2 regions of the Kaistella flava (ex Peng et al. 2021) genome follow, and region 2 is predicted to be linked to the other one. Evidence: riboswitches for the same ligand, from Rfam matches in the RefSeq annotation. Region 2 holds a riboswitch; the other holds the start of a gene.
The links. Region 2 has a riboswitch for S-adenosylmethionine ahead of Q73A0000_RS05140 (hypothetical protein). Riboswitches for the same ligand answer to the same signal wherever they lie in the genome.
Positions count from the first base shown of each region.

Region 1: linked by a shared signal. The riboswitch ahead of Q73A0000_RS15795 (O-acetylhomoserine aminocarboxypropyltransferase/cysteine synthase family protein) and the one ahead of Q73A0000_RS05140 (hypothetical protein) in region 2 are both predicted to bind S-adenosylmethionine.

Region 1 is NZ_CP040442.1:3,498,108-3,506,003, reverse strand. Features, by position in the region: gene Q73A0000_RS15825 (DUF4270 family protein) at 1-1,041, opposite strand, end outside; gene Q73A0000_RS15820 (glycogen/starch synthase) at 1,056-1,826, opposite strand; gene panC (pantoate--beta-alanine ligase) at 2,023-2,871, shown strand; gene Q73A0000_RS15810 (hypothetical protein) at 3,031-3,597, shown strand; gene Q73A0000_RS15805 (dodecin family protein) at 3,686-3,883, opposite strand; gene Q73A0000_RS15800 (hypothetical protein) at 4,140-4,538, shown strand; SAM riboswitch class I at 4,698-4,803, shown strand; gene Q73A0000_RS15795 (O-acetylhomoserine aminocarboxypropyltransferase/cysteine synthase family protein) at 4,938-6,233, shown strand; gene Q73A0000_RS15790 (carboxypeptidase-like regulatory domain-containing protein) at 6,419-7,480, opposite strand; gene Q73A0000_RS15785 (HAD family hydrolase) at 7,820-7,896, opposite strand, start outside.
Region 2 is NZ_CP040442.1:1,138,942-1,146,837, reverse strand. Features, by position in the region: gene Q73A0000_RS05160 (hypothetical protein) at 1-670, opposite strand, end outside; gene Q73A0000_RS05155 (hypothetical protein) at 660-1,556, opposite strand; gene Q73A0000_RS05150 (hypothetical protein) at 1,586-2,245, opposite strand; SAM-I-IV-variant riboswitch at 2,305-2,404, opposite strand; gene Q73A0000_RS05145 (hypothetical protein) at 2,510-2,752, opposite strand; gene Q73A0000_RS05140 (hypothetical protein) at 2,788-3,342, opposite strand; SAM-I-IV-variant riboswitch at 3,396-3,501, opposite strand; gene Q73A0000_RS05135 (hypothetical protein) at 3,603-4,448, shown strand; gene Q73A0000_RS05130 (N-formylglutamate amidohydrolase) at 4,530-5,276, shown strand; gene Q73A0000_RS05125 (DUF6804 family protein) at 5,404-5,715, shown strand; gene Q73A0000_RS05120 (BrxE family protein) at 5,966-6,436, shown strand; gene Q73A0000_RS05115 (BrxA family protein) at 6,436-7,203, shown strand; gene Q73A0000_RS05110 (BREX protein BrxB domain-containing protein) at 7,190-7,756, shown strand; gene brxC (BREX system P-loop protein BrxC) at 7,769-7,896, shown strand, end outside.

The DNA.
Region 1 (7,896 bases), 1.4 Mb from region 2:
TGGACCACCCATTCCCTGAGCGAAAAGCTTGGCATCACCAGTTATTTCGTTTGTTGTCGCTAACGCAGTTGCAGAAGGCGTTCCTGTACGGTTAAAAGCGATTTGATTAAAAAATGCATTAGACGCTCCCATGTTCATCATATAAACAGATTGCTCTCTGGTGATTATTCCATTGGTATCTTTATCATTTTTGTAATAAAGATTAAGCTCTACTGTAGTTGGATCAAAATTGAAAATATATCCATCATTTCCATCAACAGAAACTCTAATTCCTTTAAAATATCTAATAAATGAAGCTGCATCAGAAAGTTCTGGAGAGCCTACTTTATTAATAATTTTATTTGCGAAAAATGTACTATCCAATGGAATCCTAAGAGCTGGTGTTCTTTCGAATAGAACAGTGTCGTCACCATCTTTGGTAACTCTTACAAGGTGAACATTTCCGTCAAAAGTTTTTGATCCGATCTGTGCTCCAGTATTGACTATTTTATTAGAATAAACAACATCAGTATTAGAACCTAAAAAGTCTGTCACTTCTTGAACTTTAAAGTTTAAAAGTGTTTTACCTGCTATTTTGGTATTACCATATTTGATTACTGGATAAGTACTAACAACCCTCTTTGCAGGCACAGCACCAACTGGATAAATATAATCTTCATTCGTTACCGTGGTAACAGAATCTGCTGCATACTGTGGCTTAATTACAAGAACAGCTGAATCTAGTTTTGCATTTAATCCAAAATCGGGACTTGCTCCAGATAATCTAACCTGCGAAACGTACGAAGATTTCTGCGATCCAAATTGAGATTCAGTAAACGCACCTAAAGTTGCACTTTGCAGTCGTGCAGCATCTGTTCTTATCGAATCGTTGTTGTTGGAATTATAAGCGATAATCGGATAAGATACTTCTGTACCTTTTGCTCCGTCTTGAAAGAATTGTGAACCCAACTGATCTGGATCCGGCTCACAATTCACTAAAATTAAACTCCCAATTACTAATGTTGCAGTAATTTTGAATAATTCTTGAATAGTTCTTATCATTAAATATAAATTGATTAGTATAACGTGTTGATTAATTCAGCGTCTATATATTCGGATTTCGTAGTTTTAGTTTCAGCAAAAGCACTGTTAAGATCCTCTTCCAGGAACTCGTCGCCTTTGATTACTAAATCAACCAAATCAATACTTTCGATTACGAAACTCTGAAAACTTGGTTTCTTAAACGCTTTTAGCCCGGTAATATTGTCGAACTTCATTTTTTCTTCTACAGACTCAGACAATGCCATATTCTCCTCATTATAAAGAGAAAGGACTATTTTGGAATCATTAAAATAAGAATCGTTTTTATAGAAGGTCTTTAAATAAACAGGGATAAATGAGGCCATCCAACCGTTAAGGTGAATTACATCTGGAACCCAGTTCAGTTTTTTGATGGTTTCAATTACTCCTCTAGCGAAGAAAATTGCGCGCTCATCATTATCTGCATATGGTTTCCCTTCTTCATCGATATAGAATTGTTTTCTTTTGAAATACTCCTCATTGTCGATGAAATAAACTTGTAATCTTTCTCCAGGCAATGATGCTACTTTAATAATCAGGGGTTGATCCAAATCATTAATAATAATATTCATTCCGGATAGACGAATTACCTCATGCAATTGAAATTTTCTTTCGCTGATTTGGCCAAATTTTGGCATAAACACTCTCACATCATTCCCGTCTTGGTGCATTTTGAGAGCCATCTTACTCACCATTGTCGCCATATTGTTATCTTCCTGATAAGGAGACATCTCCGTGGTAACATACAAAATCTTTTGGTTCGGCATAAATTCTAACTTTCTTCTAAATTTTTGGGCAGAATATTCTACAAGGCAAATTTACGAAATTTTAATGTAATAATTTTTAATTAACATTATTTAAGATTAATCCTTTAGAAATCTGATATTATTCTAAAAAAATATTTAAAATATTTATCCTCATTTACAAGAATTTCCTACTTTTACAAGGATAATCAAATTAGATATGGAAATTTTCAGAGACAAAAAAACGCTTACGGATTATGTCGAAAGACAAAAAGAAATGGGTAAAAGAATTGGGTTTGCTCCCACCATGGGCGCACTACACCAAGGTCATCTCTCTTTGTACGAGATCGCCAATATAGAAAACGATTTGGTTATTTCCTCAATTTTTGTGAATCCAACCCAATTTAATAATCCTGATGATTTAACAAAATATCCGCGCAATACAGAGCGTGATATTAAATTGCTTGAAAACACCGGAATTGTAGATGCCGTCTATCTTCCTGAAGTCAAGGATTTATATCCCGAGGGATTAAAAAGTAAATCCTTCAATTTTGATGGTTTAGAAAATGAGATGGAAGGAAAATCCCGCCCCGGACATTTTGATGGCGTAGGAACTGTAGTTGAAGAATTGTTGCGACAAGTAAAGCCTGACAACGCCTACTTCGGTGAAAAGGATTACCAGCAATTAGCAATCATTGAAAAATTAGTAGAGCAATTAAAACTTCCCGTAAAAATTCATGGTGTTGCAATTTACCGTGAAGAGAACGGACTTGCTATGAGTTCACGAAATGAACGATTGAGCCATTTTCAAAGAGATGCTGCCAAAGTAATTCATGAAACATTGGTTAAAGTAAATGATTGGTTTCGGATCATGACCATTCCAGAAATTAATAAACGTGTAAAAGATATTTTCGATGACGAACGCGGAATGACTTTGGAATATTTTGAAATCGCAGATGAAACTACGTTAAAGAAAACCGATTTCTTTTATAAAGATAAAAAACACCGCGCCTTCATTGTCGTCAATGTTGGTACAGTTCGATTAATTGATAATTTACATTTAGATTAATACCTTTTAAAAAAACAGAATATTGCTCGACTGTAATATTCTATTTTTATTTCTATTCTAAAATTTATTTGTTGGAAATATCCCTTCTGAATTAGTCCTCAAGGGATATTTGTTGTATGTTTATCTTTTACTAAAATCAATTATTATTTAAAAGAAAACATGAAAGCACTACTCTATTTTTCACTCTTAATTCCAATCAATTTCTTAGCTCAAGAACAAACAACATCCGAAAAATTCTGGACACAATTAGAAGCACATTGTGGAAAATCATACCAAGGCGAAATAATTTCTGGAGGAGCTGAAGGTGACGGATTTACCGGAAAGAAATTAGTAATGCACGTTCGGTCTTGTAAAAAAAATGATATTAGAATTCCATTTTTCGTAGGGGACGATAAATCCAGAACTTGGGTTTTACATAAAAATACCAACAAAATTCTAAGCTTAAAGCACGATCATCGAAATCCAGATGGCACAGAAGAGAAAGTAACTCAATATGGCGGTACAAACTCAAATGTAGGTTTGAAGAATCTTCAGATGTTTCCGGCTGACGAACACAGTACGAAGATGTTGCCAAAAGCTGCTACTAATCTTTGGTGGTTTACCATTGATGCAGAAAGTTTCACTTATAACCTTCGCCGAATCGGGAACGAGCGTTTATTTACTGTTCGTTTTGATTTAACTAAAAAGATTGAAACTCCAGGCGCACCTTGGGGAACAAAAGAATAATAATAATCGAAAATATTGCAGATTACAACCATAAAAAAATCCATTTTGAAACAAACAAAATGGATTTCTTCATGAGCAGAATATTCAATTATTCAACTCTGAAAGAAACTTTACAGACACATCCGTAAGTTGAAATCTCACCATCTTTCACGTGGCATTTCATGTCTTTTACGTAAACGCTATCAATGTTTTTAACCGTTTTCGAAACTTCCTTCACGGCATTTTTTATAGCGTCATCAAAACTAATTTCTGAAGTAGCAATTACTTCAAGCACTTTTACTATCATAATATTTGTTTTTAATTTACTTTAAAATTAATATAAAAATTAGGAGCCTACTAGATGTTTAACAAACTTTAAGATAATGAGTTAAGAAATATAATTTCATTTTTTATTTCAAATAAGAGAAAAACGCTCTTACTCTAAAGGTACAAAAAGACACATTTCTTACTCATAACTCACCAACCAATTATGGGTTTTTCAACCCTAAATTCATATTTATTACCACACTACCTTTGAGTGAATAACCACAAAACTTAATACCATGAAAAATCTAATCGCACCATTAATTTTTTATTTTCTTCTGCCGACAATTAGTTGTAAAAACTCACCAGAAGTGGCAGAAAACAAAAACGACTTGGAAAATACAGCGTGGTACGGAGTTGCAAATATTCCAACTGCAGAAAATGTTACTTTTAAATTTACTGACAATGAGTTTAAAGTATATGTGAAGGATAAAGTTGTAGAGGAAATGAAATATAAAGTAAATAATGATTCTCTAATTATCACCAAAATCATCGGTGGTTCACCATGTCCCGTAAACAGTAAAGGAATTTACCAATATTCGATTGAAAACCAAAAATTAAGTTTAAAATTCATTTCAGAAGAATGTGATTCCAGACAATACAATCTTAATATTTCTAATTTTGTTGAAGTGAAATAATGTCCGAATTTAATTGACCAAAAGATTGATTTAATTAAACAGTATTTTCATTCAAATCGACCTAAAAAATATTAACATTAAAAATTTTATGACATTTTGTTGGAGATTAAAAAAAATTATATAGATTTGCACCTCTAAAGACGTTCTTTAAAAAATCGCAACTTATTCAGAAAAGTGGAGGGAATTGACCCTTTGAAACTTTGGCAACCTGTTTAGAAATAAATAAGGTGCAAAATTCAACTCGTTAGCGCGGGAAAGATAAGTCAGATATTAAAATTTAGAAAAAAGAAATTCTATATATTAAGCTCTTTTGATTTGTCGAAAGAGCTTTTTTTATGCTCTTTCGACAAGTATTTCAAAGGATAAGTTGCCCAAAATTTAAAACAAATAAATTAAAATATGAGCAATTTAAAATTTGAAACTTTGCAAGTTCACGCCGGTCAAACCGTAGATTCAACCACCAATTCTAGAGCAGTTCCGCTCTATCAAACCGCCTGTTATACCTTTAATGATGCAGAACATGCTGCTAATCTTTTTGGTTTAAAAGAATTCGGAAATATCTACACGCGCTTGATGAATCCAACAACAGATGTTTTCGAAAAAAGACTGGCAGCTTTGCATGGCGGCGTTGCAGCCTTAGCAACAAGTTCTGGTCATGCTGCACAATTTTTAGCCTTGACTAATATCCTTCAAAACGGCGATAATTTCGTGAGTTCACCTTATTTGTACGGCGGAAGTTATAACCAGTTCAAAGTATCTTTTAAAAAATTAGGAATACAAACTCGCTTTGCAGAAGATAACGAACCTGAAAGTTTTGAAACACTTATTGATGAAAATACAAAAGCCATTTATCTTGAAACGATTGGAAATCCCAGTTTAAATATTCCCGATTTTGAAGCGGTTGCAGAAGTTGCCAAAAAACATGGTATTCCCTTAATTGTTGACAACACTTTCGGAGCTGGCGGATATCTTTTTCAACCATTAAAACATGGTGCTAATATTGTCGTAGAATCAGCTACCAAATGGATTGGTGGACACGGAACTTCAATTGGTGGAATCATTATCGATGGTGGAAATTTTGATTGGAGCAACGGAAAATTCCCACAATTATCAGAACCTTGTGAGAGTTATCACGGTCTGGTTTTCACTGATGTTTTCGGCGTGAATTCTCAATTTGGAAATATCGCTTTTATCATCAAAGCCAGAGTGGAAGGTATGCGAGATTTTGGTCCCACAATTTCTCCTTTCAACTCTTTTCTACTATTACAAGGTCTGGAAACATTGTCACTTCGTTTAGAAAGAACGGTAAGTAATGCACAAACAATTGCTGATTTTTTGGAAAATCATCCGAAAGTTGAAAAAGTTTTATATCCAGGTTTATCCAATTTCCCAGATCATGAAAATGCAAAGAAATATTTAAAAAGAGGATTCGGTGGCGTGTTAAGTTTTGATATTAAAGGAGGAAAAGAATCCGCCGTAAAATTCATTAATCATTTATCATTAATTAGCCACGTTGCGAATGTTGGAGATTCGAAAACTTTAATTATCAATCCGTCTTCAACAACGCATGAGCAATTATCTGATGCCGAAAGAGAAAAAGCCGGAATTCGTCCGGGACAAATAAGACTGAGCGTTGGAATCGAACACATCGATGATATTATCGCTGATTTAGAATCAGGTTTTTCGATTATTTAGACCGCAAAAGAGCTAAAAGAAATAATAAAGTTTCGTGGAAAAAGAATGCAAAAGTTCAAAGCATTATCCACCACATGAGTCTTTCTTGCCACGAATACACGAATTTCATTCGTGTATTCGTGGCATTTTTTATAAAATATAATTTTCACCTTATTATCTTATAATTTTTTGAAAACCGCTGTTGTTTAATCAATCTTCGGTTCATAATCGAGCGGAAGAAAATTTCCCATTTTATTATTACTCAAACTTCCCTGTAAAATCATTTGTTCAGGATCCGAAGAATTTCCATCTGGGTAAATATCAAATGAATTCCCATCCACATAAATATAAGAAGTCTGCTGGACCATCGAAGTTTCTTTAACAATTTTAGACTTAACAATTGCAAAATAATGCTTCGGATAATTCACCTGAAGAATATCTTTAAATGCTAATGTTTTTTTATCACCAACCTTTTCAATAAAAGAAGAAGTGGGAATTTTCGTCTCAATAACAGCCAAAGCTTTTTCTTTAGCCACTATTTTATCTTTATCAAGTTTAACAATATGATTTACCCAAAATCCCTGCTCTGCAATTTGATCTTGATAAGCACTTCTCAGAAAATGCATGATACTTCCGTGGTAAGCATTCAGGCGATTAACTTCATTTATTTTCTTCGGATTAACATCTTTAAAAAAAGAAGTTCCGGAATAAGCGACCGTATTATTTCTAAAATCCGCTTCAAAATTCAAAAGATTAAATTGAATCTGATACGCCAATCGTTTATTCTCAATAATTAAAGTCTGCGGGGCTTTCACTTTCAAAATTTGATTCTTTTTGTCGAAAGCAAACTTCAGCGTTTTCTGATTTTTTATTTTCACATTTTCCTGATCAATCCCTACAAATTGTCCCAGAAAATAACTGATAAATTTATTGTAAGCTTCGTCGGTATATGGAATCAGCACAACTTCTTCAATATCCTGAACTTTAAGTAACACGATTTTTACCTTCTTTCCAACAGCCTCAGAAATCTGCACCGAAAAAGTTTCATACCCATTTTTCTGAAAAACAAGCGCAGCATTTTTTTGATTTTGCACATCGAGCGAAAAATTCCCATTGCCGTCAGAAACCGTATAGATTTTGGAACCGTCAACATAAATATTAACCTCCGAAAGTGGTCTGTCATTTTCTGTAAAAGTAATCCCGGAAATAACCTGTGCCTGAAAACCTGCAGTCAGAAAAAGAACGATAAAAACTAAAAATTTATTCATCTCGCAATATTACTAAAAAGTAAACAATAGTTTCAAAATTTTAAATAAAAGGAGCATAAAGATTTTCTCTGTTCTCGAAGAGCAGTCCCGCTGTCCGCTATATCTTTATTGTCTCGTTTCTAAAAACGAGACAATAAAGGATGCCGCTTCCATCGTGGCTATAACTTTAGTCAGTGCTTCTTTTAAAAAAATAAAAATATTTATAACAGAAACGTAGAATCATACAAAAGAAAATCCTTAAAAAATTGTAATATAAAAGAGAGCAATATTATTTACTTATCATTCCCTGAAGTTTCAGATCATGTAAATTCTTTTAGAAAATAACCAGATAATATATTGTTAACTTCTGAGTGTAGCAGAAATTCGTTTAGGATTATCGATTAAATCAAGCGCATCAAGAATATTAGTACAAGCAA
Region 2 (7,896 bases):
CTGCTACCAGATTCCAGGTAGATTCAATTGTTTTAAATATTATGTTTTTACAACCTGACTCTTTGTAAAATTCATGAACCAAAGTGTGACCGAAGATTGTACTGAAGTCCGGATTTATAAATGAAATATTGCTGTGTTGCGTAACAAAATTGCTTACGGTCACTTCAAATTCCGAATGGTCCCTCTTAAATTTAAATTGTTGTTCGTCAATGAGATATTCATATAATGAATCCAAAACGCTGTGAAGAAAGGTGTCTCCTAGATTTTTGTGCGTAAAAGAACAAGTGTTAACCCATTTGAATCTTTCGATTAAATACTGCTTAATAACTTCTTTGCTTTTTTCCAAATCATTATTGTAAAAACAAAAAATCCCGTAATCTTTCTTTAATACTTCTAAGGAGTTATATATTTCGTTGAGCGAAGAAATCATTTTGTTGACAAAGACTATTAATCTGTCTTTAAAATTCAAAAAATGGTATGTTTGTTCTGAATAACTATCGAACTTAAAAGTGAAAGGATAGAGGATTTTACCCTGAAAAAAATGGGGTGAGTACTCATCAATTCTAAATAGTATTGTTTGTCCCTCGGATATCATTTCGTATAAGTGACTGTTGTCTTCACCTTCCTTATTTGAGTGATATTCACTATTCTTTACCGCATTACAACTCATAGTTTATATTTTCAATTTGTTCTCTTGTAATTTTCTTAAGTGTTTTAAATTCGCCATTCTTAATCAGTTTTAAATCCATAGAATGTTCATATCCGGATAATTGTGATTTATTTAGAAAAACAACTTTCTGTCCCTCCATTCTTTTTATCAGTTCGGGTATGATTTTCGGTGAAATACCAAATTGTGTCCCTATAAATAATGGAAGTTTACCGTCTTCCTTGTTGAGATACTCATCGATCCCACTTTGTTCCAAATATTCATCAGGAATTCTGGTGTTTTTGTGATTCGTTTGAAGCATTTTTAGCAATTTGCAATCTTCTCCCATTTCTTCAAAAAACCTTTCGTGCAGTTTAGGATAAATGCTCCAATTCTCTTCTCCATCTAAATTAATGATGTATTTATATTCACTCAAAATATCTTCAAATATATCTTCGTGTTGAATTTCTTTATTTCTTATGCTGTAGTAAGGATTTTTTATAAGAACTTTAAATATTGCTTCCGCGAGACTTTGCTTGAATGTAAGTCCTACATTTTGGAAAGGAAATTTATTGATCGTGTTTTCAATAAATGGATCTATTACAATTCTTCGAATATTATTTTTTCCATCTTCAGAATGCTTGTTATACTGGCAAAATTTTGCAGAAATTTCTTTTATATATTCGATATTTATTGCAATATCTTCTAAAATAGAGATCAGATTTCCTACATATTCCTTTACATGTTCTTCAATATTGTATGGAAGGAAATAATGCTCTTCAGTAAAATAATAGAACTTGATGTTGGGAAATGGAAAGATAATTTCACCATAAAAGTGATGTTCAATGTAATTTTCAATATTAAAAATAATATTATTTTCTTCACGCGAAAATTGGTAAATAACACACATATCAGTTGGGTTTTTTTAGTTATTGTATTTTAATCTTGAATATGGTTTTCATTATTTTCGATAAATTCCTGCATCAGAAACCAGTCGTAATGGCCTTTTCTTTTATTCATACTTTGTTGTGCAAGAAGAAAGAGTTTCTCTTCAAAAGGTTTCGCCAGATATTCTTTCAGTTGCTGTTCAAGATCACTAAAACAAGGTGGTTTGGGATTAGTCGTAAAAGTTGTAGTGATTTCCAGATCTGCACATTTACCATTGCTGATGAAATATTGGGAAAGAAAAGTAAAGATGCCTTCGCTAAAGTTGATATTAGAATTTTCTCCGTCATTAAAATCAGGAAAATGAGCCCGCATAAAAACGCCTAAAAGTTCATCTCTATTACGAATGTAGATTTCGCTTTTGCCATTATTAAAGTTTTCCAGATTGGTCAGCAGTTGCAGAAAATCTTTTCTGATGATTTTATTATGCTCTTGAATAATCGCTGAAATTTCAAAACATTTCTGAATCAAATCCTGACCTGCAGAATTCTGTTCTTCGTCATTAAATTCTTTTGAATCTTCCGGTATTCGTTGTAGCACTAAACCATTAAAAGGTGAGAGTATTTGTAATTCCACCAAAGTCGGCATGCTGATGGAAATATTACCTACGACGATTCTGTCGTTGTTTTCAAAATAGATAATACTGTTTCTCATAGGATTTTAATTTTAAAATCGAAATAATGAACAGGAGGTTTTGGCTGAAATTGTTGGGATATAACCTTTTATTTTGGCAGGTCGCCCTCATTCTATACCACCGCGGAGGGTTAACTCTCGGTTGGTGTCCCGCATTTGCAGAATCTCCTGATGATTTGTTTCGTTGATTTCTATTGCAAAGTAAAACATGATATATGCATTCTATCTGCACAGTTTATTTTTTATAGAATTAAATAGTAAATAATCTTATTTGGATGAAGAAAATTATTCTTGGCGGGCAGTCTTAGTATTTATTCCATTTTTGGAGTCAAACCACTCCTTTGCAAGGTCATTATAAGGCAACCATTTCCCTTTTACATGATGCCTGGAAAGATAAAATTCCTTTTCTACATCAGTAAACTTTTCAAATTCTTGGCGTAATAACTTTGATTCAGTGGTAAGGGATAGGCAGGGATAAGAATATGAAGATTCCGTAATGGCAATCTCAAGCTGCTGTGCGAAATCCACATTTTTCTCGCGCTGTATTTTTTTATGATAATTTTTTATTTCGGTGTCATTTCTGCCATCACATAGATATATATATAAACATGATCACAATTTTGTTCAGTTATTAGATTTCTCATCTTTCGGAGCGTGATATCACGGTCTTCATATTCATAAATGTCAGCAATAGATGATTGTTTCGTTAAAATGAAATGCTTTAAGGAAAGAGTGATATTTTCGATGGTTCGTTTACTGAAGAATTTCATATCATCATCAGCCCACCATTCAAATCTGACTTCCTCATCAATACTTTTCCAAACGAATCTATGATAACATCTTTCGGTTGACTCATGGTTCAGAAATTTGGCTTTATCATGAAGACTATCGCTGGCAAAACGTGAAAAGTAGAAGTAACCTTGTGATACTCTAAAGATAAGGTTCCTTATAATCCAGAAATTATTTTCATCGTGCAAGTCATCGGCATCTGTAAAGTATTCTCCTTTTATTCCTGGATAGGGATAAATGACCTCGATTTCCACATAATATTTTTCTGGAATTTTTACATTGACGATCAAAAATTGACCCATCGCCCATTGTACAAAAGTAGTTTCCATATGATTGTAATTTTTAAACAAACATCAAATCATCAGTAAGGAAAATGATTGTAGTAACCTTTTATATTTGGCAGGTCGCCCTCATTCTATACCACCGTGGAGGCTTAACTCTCGGTTGGTGTTCCCGTGACTTTGTTCGGGACTCTCCTGATGATTTGTTTCGTTGATTTCTATTGCAAAGTAAAACACGATATATGCATTTTATCTGCACAGTGAAATTCAATTAAAAGTTTTTAAATTTGATTTTATAAAATAGACCGATGATTACTTCTCTGAAAAATGCCACCATTAATGATATTGCTGTAAAAGAATTAATTTTCTATGATGACAGCGATGTTGAAGGACTTGTCCAGTTTTGCCACAGGAATTCTATTTCTTATTTACCATCGAAAGACCGGAAAAAAGTGTACAGACTCATTAAGAATGTATTTGCAGAAATAGAGCTGCATCATCATATGTGCCTTTCACCGGAAGATTTGCTTTTTGAAGAGACTACTTTGGAAAAATTCAGAAAGGTGAATGAACATGAAATTAAGTTTGTTACTGAAAATGAAAAAATTGTTGGTGTGGTTCATATTGTTGATTATAATAACGAATTTGTAGCAGTAGAGTTGTACCGTGCTTTTTTTAAGTTTGAAAATAACTTGAGAACCCTACTTATACGCGAAAAGTTGACCAATGAGGATTTCCTTTCGTGGTTAGGTCATCAAAGAGATATTGAAGTCAATGATAATGACATCGATTCAGATTACTGGACAAACAAGTTTAAGTCTTATTTTCCTCTGGATGAAAAACACAAATCATTGAAAGAGCGGGAAAGAAAAAGTGTTTTCCCATTTCAAACTTTTTACTTCTCCGATATTTTGTCATTTGCAATAGATCAAAATATTCTGGATGAAAATATATTCTCACCAAAATCCTTAACAAAACTAAGGAATTATATCGCTCACAACCGTCATTTCACCTCCATTAGTGAATCAGATGAGGGGCAACTTATTTACGATTTTTCGCACCTTTTAAAGTTTATTGAGAACATTAATTTTTTTTTCATTTCTTATGAAGAGCTGCTGAACCAGTTAAAGGCACCTGAAAAAACTGCAGTGTAAAATTCATGTAAGTGCAGGTCAAATGCACAACTTGCCGTTTGCTTTGTAGATCTAATCCATCAATATTATAATCTACAAAAAATGAAACAGGCAGTTATTCATATTCCGCATTCCTCAACGCGCATTCCCATTCTCGAAGGTTATACCGTTAACGGTGATTTTTTAGAGAAGGAAATTTTAAAACTTACTGACTGGTATACCGATGATTTATTTTACTCTGAAAATGATATCATCATTAAAGCTAATTTTTCAAGAATTTTTTGTGATCCTGAAAGATTTGCAGATGACGAGCAAGAAGTCATGGCCAGGTTTGGAATGGGAGTGCTTTACACAAAAAGCGATGAAGGCAAACTGATTCGTGATATTACGCCCGAATTAAGAACGAAAATTCTAAACGGCTATTACTGGGTTCATCATAATGCATTGACCAACGCCGTAAAAAATCAATTGGATGAATACGGTCAGTCGCTCATTATCGATGGGCATTCATTCCCGCATATTCCACTTAAAAGAAGTTTAGATAAGAATCTGAACCGGCCTGATTTTAATATTGGTACCGATTTATTTCACACCAGTCCCAAGTTAGTGGAGGCTTCAGAAACTTTTTTTAATGACAGAGGATTTTCTTTAGGAATCGACTGGCCTTACACAGGTTCTATAGTTCCACTTGAATATTATAGAAAAAATCCAAATGTACAATCCATTATGCTCGAAGTCAACAGGAAACTTTATTTAAAAGAAGATTCAAATGAAAAATCTGAAAGTTATTTAGAGATTAAAAAAGTGGTAGGAGAGTTTGTTAAGACCATGAAAAATATAGAATGGTAGTATAGGTTAAATGAAGATATTTTTAACAGGTAATTTTGTACAAATTTGAACTTTTTTATTATTGTCTATTTTCTTATTTTTACTTTCTACTACTTCTTTTAAATAAATAACTTAAACTACTTTTTAAATGAAATTAAATTTACCTACCGCTATTAAAATCCTCTTAGCCATTCTCTTTTTTCTATGTTTGCTACCAATGCCTTACGGATTCTATCAATTGGTAAGAATGCTAGCTTTAGTCGGTTTTGCCTTGTTGTCTTTTCATGCGAATCAGCAGGGGAAGTCAACAATAATGATTATTTACATAGGACTAGCTTTGCTTTTTCAGCCGTTTTTCAAAATCGCATTGGGCAGAGAAATTTGGAATACCGTGGATGTCATTGTGGGGATAGGACTTTTGATATCGATATTTATCAAACCTAAAGTAAACGTTGTTTAATATAGAATTCATCTTGAAATTTTATAGTGTTACTATAGAAATTTATAAACTAAAAATATAGTTGAAATAAAAAATTATTGCCGATTGTAGCCTAAATTTAATATCATAAAAAAATTGCTATCAAAAGGAATAGTCGCTATATTTGAGAATTGCATCTTAATATTGAATAAAACTTAAATATTGCTATTTTTAAATGATTAAAAATCTCAGTAATCTAACATAGTAATAAGTGATATAACAAACGATAAAAATGAAAGAAGAATTACTTCATAAAATTACAGAACTGCGCTTAGCCGTTGGGTATATGATTGAAAAACAGGAATGGTGGAACAGTACATTTTTCGCCCCCCACGCAAATGATTATTTGGGTTACATATTTCCCAAATCAACTAAGGAAAATGCTGGCTTTTTTTTAGATTCAATAAAATTTTCTGTAGATGCTGAAGTAGGTGCGAATTATTATCATTTGTTTCGACTCCCCGTGGAACTTGAAGAGCAATTGCACAAAATCACTTTCGATATTAAAGAATCGATAAATAGCGATGAAAAAGCTTTACATATTTTAGAGCAGTTATCTGACGGCTTAACAGTCGAAGTTAACAATGGACCAATTAATATTGGAAATTCGGATCAGCTAAATTCCGACATTGTTCAGGCATTCGCATCACAATATTATTCTGCATTTTTAAATCATCATAAAGTACATCCCTATTTAAATTAATGACTGCGATTAAATACGTATACAATGCTAATTTGGCTAAGGGTACAGGTTTAATAAATGAAACCTTGACTCTTACCGAATTTTATAAAGAGGGCGATTCAAAAGAATCATTCTTAAATAGGTGCATTTCCCACAATATTTTAAACAAATCAACAGAGCATAGGACCAAAGATATTATTAATTTGGTCTTTTATCAGCGGTACTGGAATGTAGATTATCAAGTAGTAAAGAACCTAAAAGACTTAAGAGAATACGGATTAAGTTTAGAAGGTTTAAAATCACTTTTTTATGTGTACACCGCGAGAGCAAATCAAGTATTATTTGATTTTGTTTTGGAGTTGGGTGAGTCGAACCAGAATCAAAAGATTAATAATGAAACATCAAAGAGTTTTCTTTTAAGAGCGATATCAAGTTTAAAAGCTCCAGCGTGGAGTGATTCAATTATCAAGCGTGTTTCTTCCTATCTCATTTCATGTTTAAAGGATTTCGATTTAATTGATAGGGAAGGGACTTTGAAAATGAATCATCCCAACCAAATGGTTGTTAATTATTTGCTCCACGAACTTCACTTTATGGGCCTAAGTGACGGTGCAATTGTACAAAATAAAGTATGGAAATTATTTGGGTTATCAGAAAATGATATTATAACCGAAATTGAGAAGATTTCTTTTAAAGGAACTTTCATTTTTCAACACTCAGGCGAGATATTAAGAATTGGATGGAAGTACCATAATATGGATGAATTTATAGAAAATGAATATAGATAAAAGATTTACAGATTTGCTAGACTATTTGGTGCAGCCAAAAGCGCATGATCACAGTGGAGATAAAACTATCTGCTACCTCACTTTTCCAACGGAAAAAATACAGCACGTTAAACGAAAACTTAATGAAGGCTGGTTAGACATTGCCAAGCACAAAGGAATTAATCCCATAGTACTTTCTCTACATGAAGTTTTAAAAGATTTTTTTATCGAAGATGATTATAGAATTACAGCGGGAGAAGATGCGGTGGAAGATGAAGAAGAAATGAAAGAAACCTATAACAGCTTAGGGGAAAATATGAAACAGCGGCAAGTGTTAGAGAATGCAATTTTAGACAAACAAGAAAATGTAAAGAGTTTAAAGGATGGCGTCTTGATCATCACAGATCTTGAAGCAATTCATCCTTACAGCCGTTTTGGACCAATAGAACAAGAAATATATACTAAAGTAGAAGTTCCCATTATCGTAATGTATCCGGGGGAAATATCAGGCTCAGCCCTTAAGTACTTAGGATTTTATCCAGAAGATGGAAATTACAGATCAAAGCATTTTTAAATAGACAGAAAGATGACAAAAATTAGAGAAATATTTGGCGCAGATAAAAATATCTACCGCTCCATAGAAAAGGTAGTAACTTTTGGCAACGCTACAGAACTTAATCTTAAAAATGAGATTTCCGAATATGTAGTTACGGA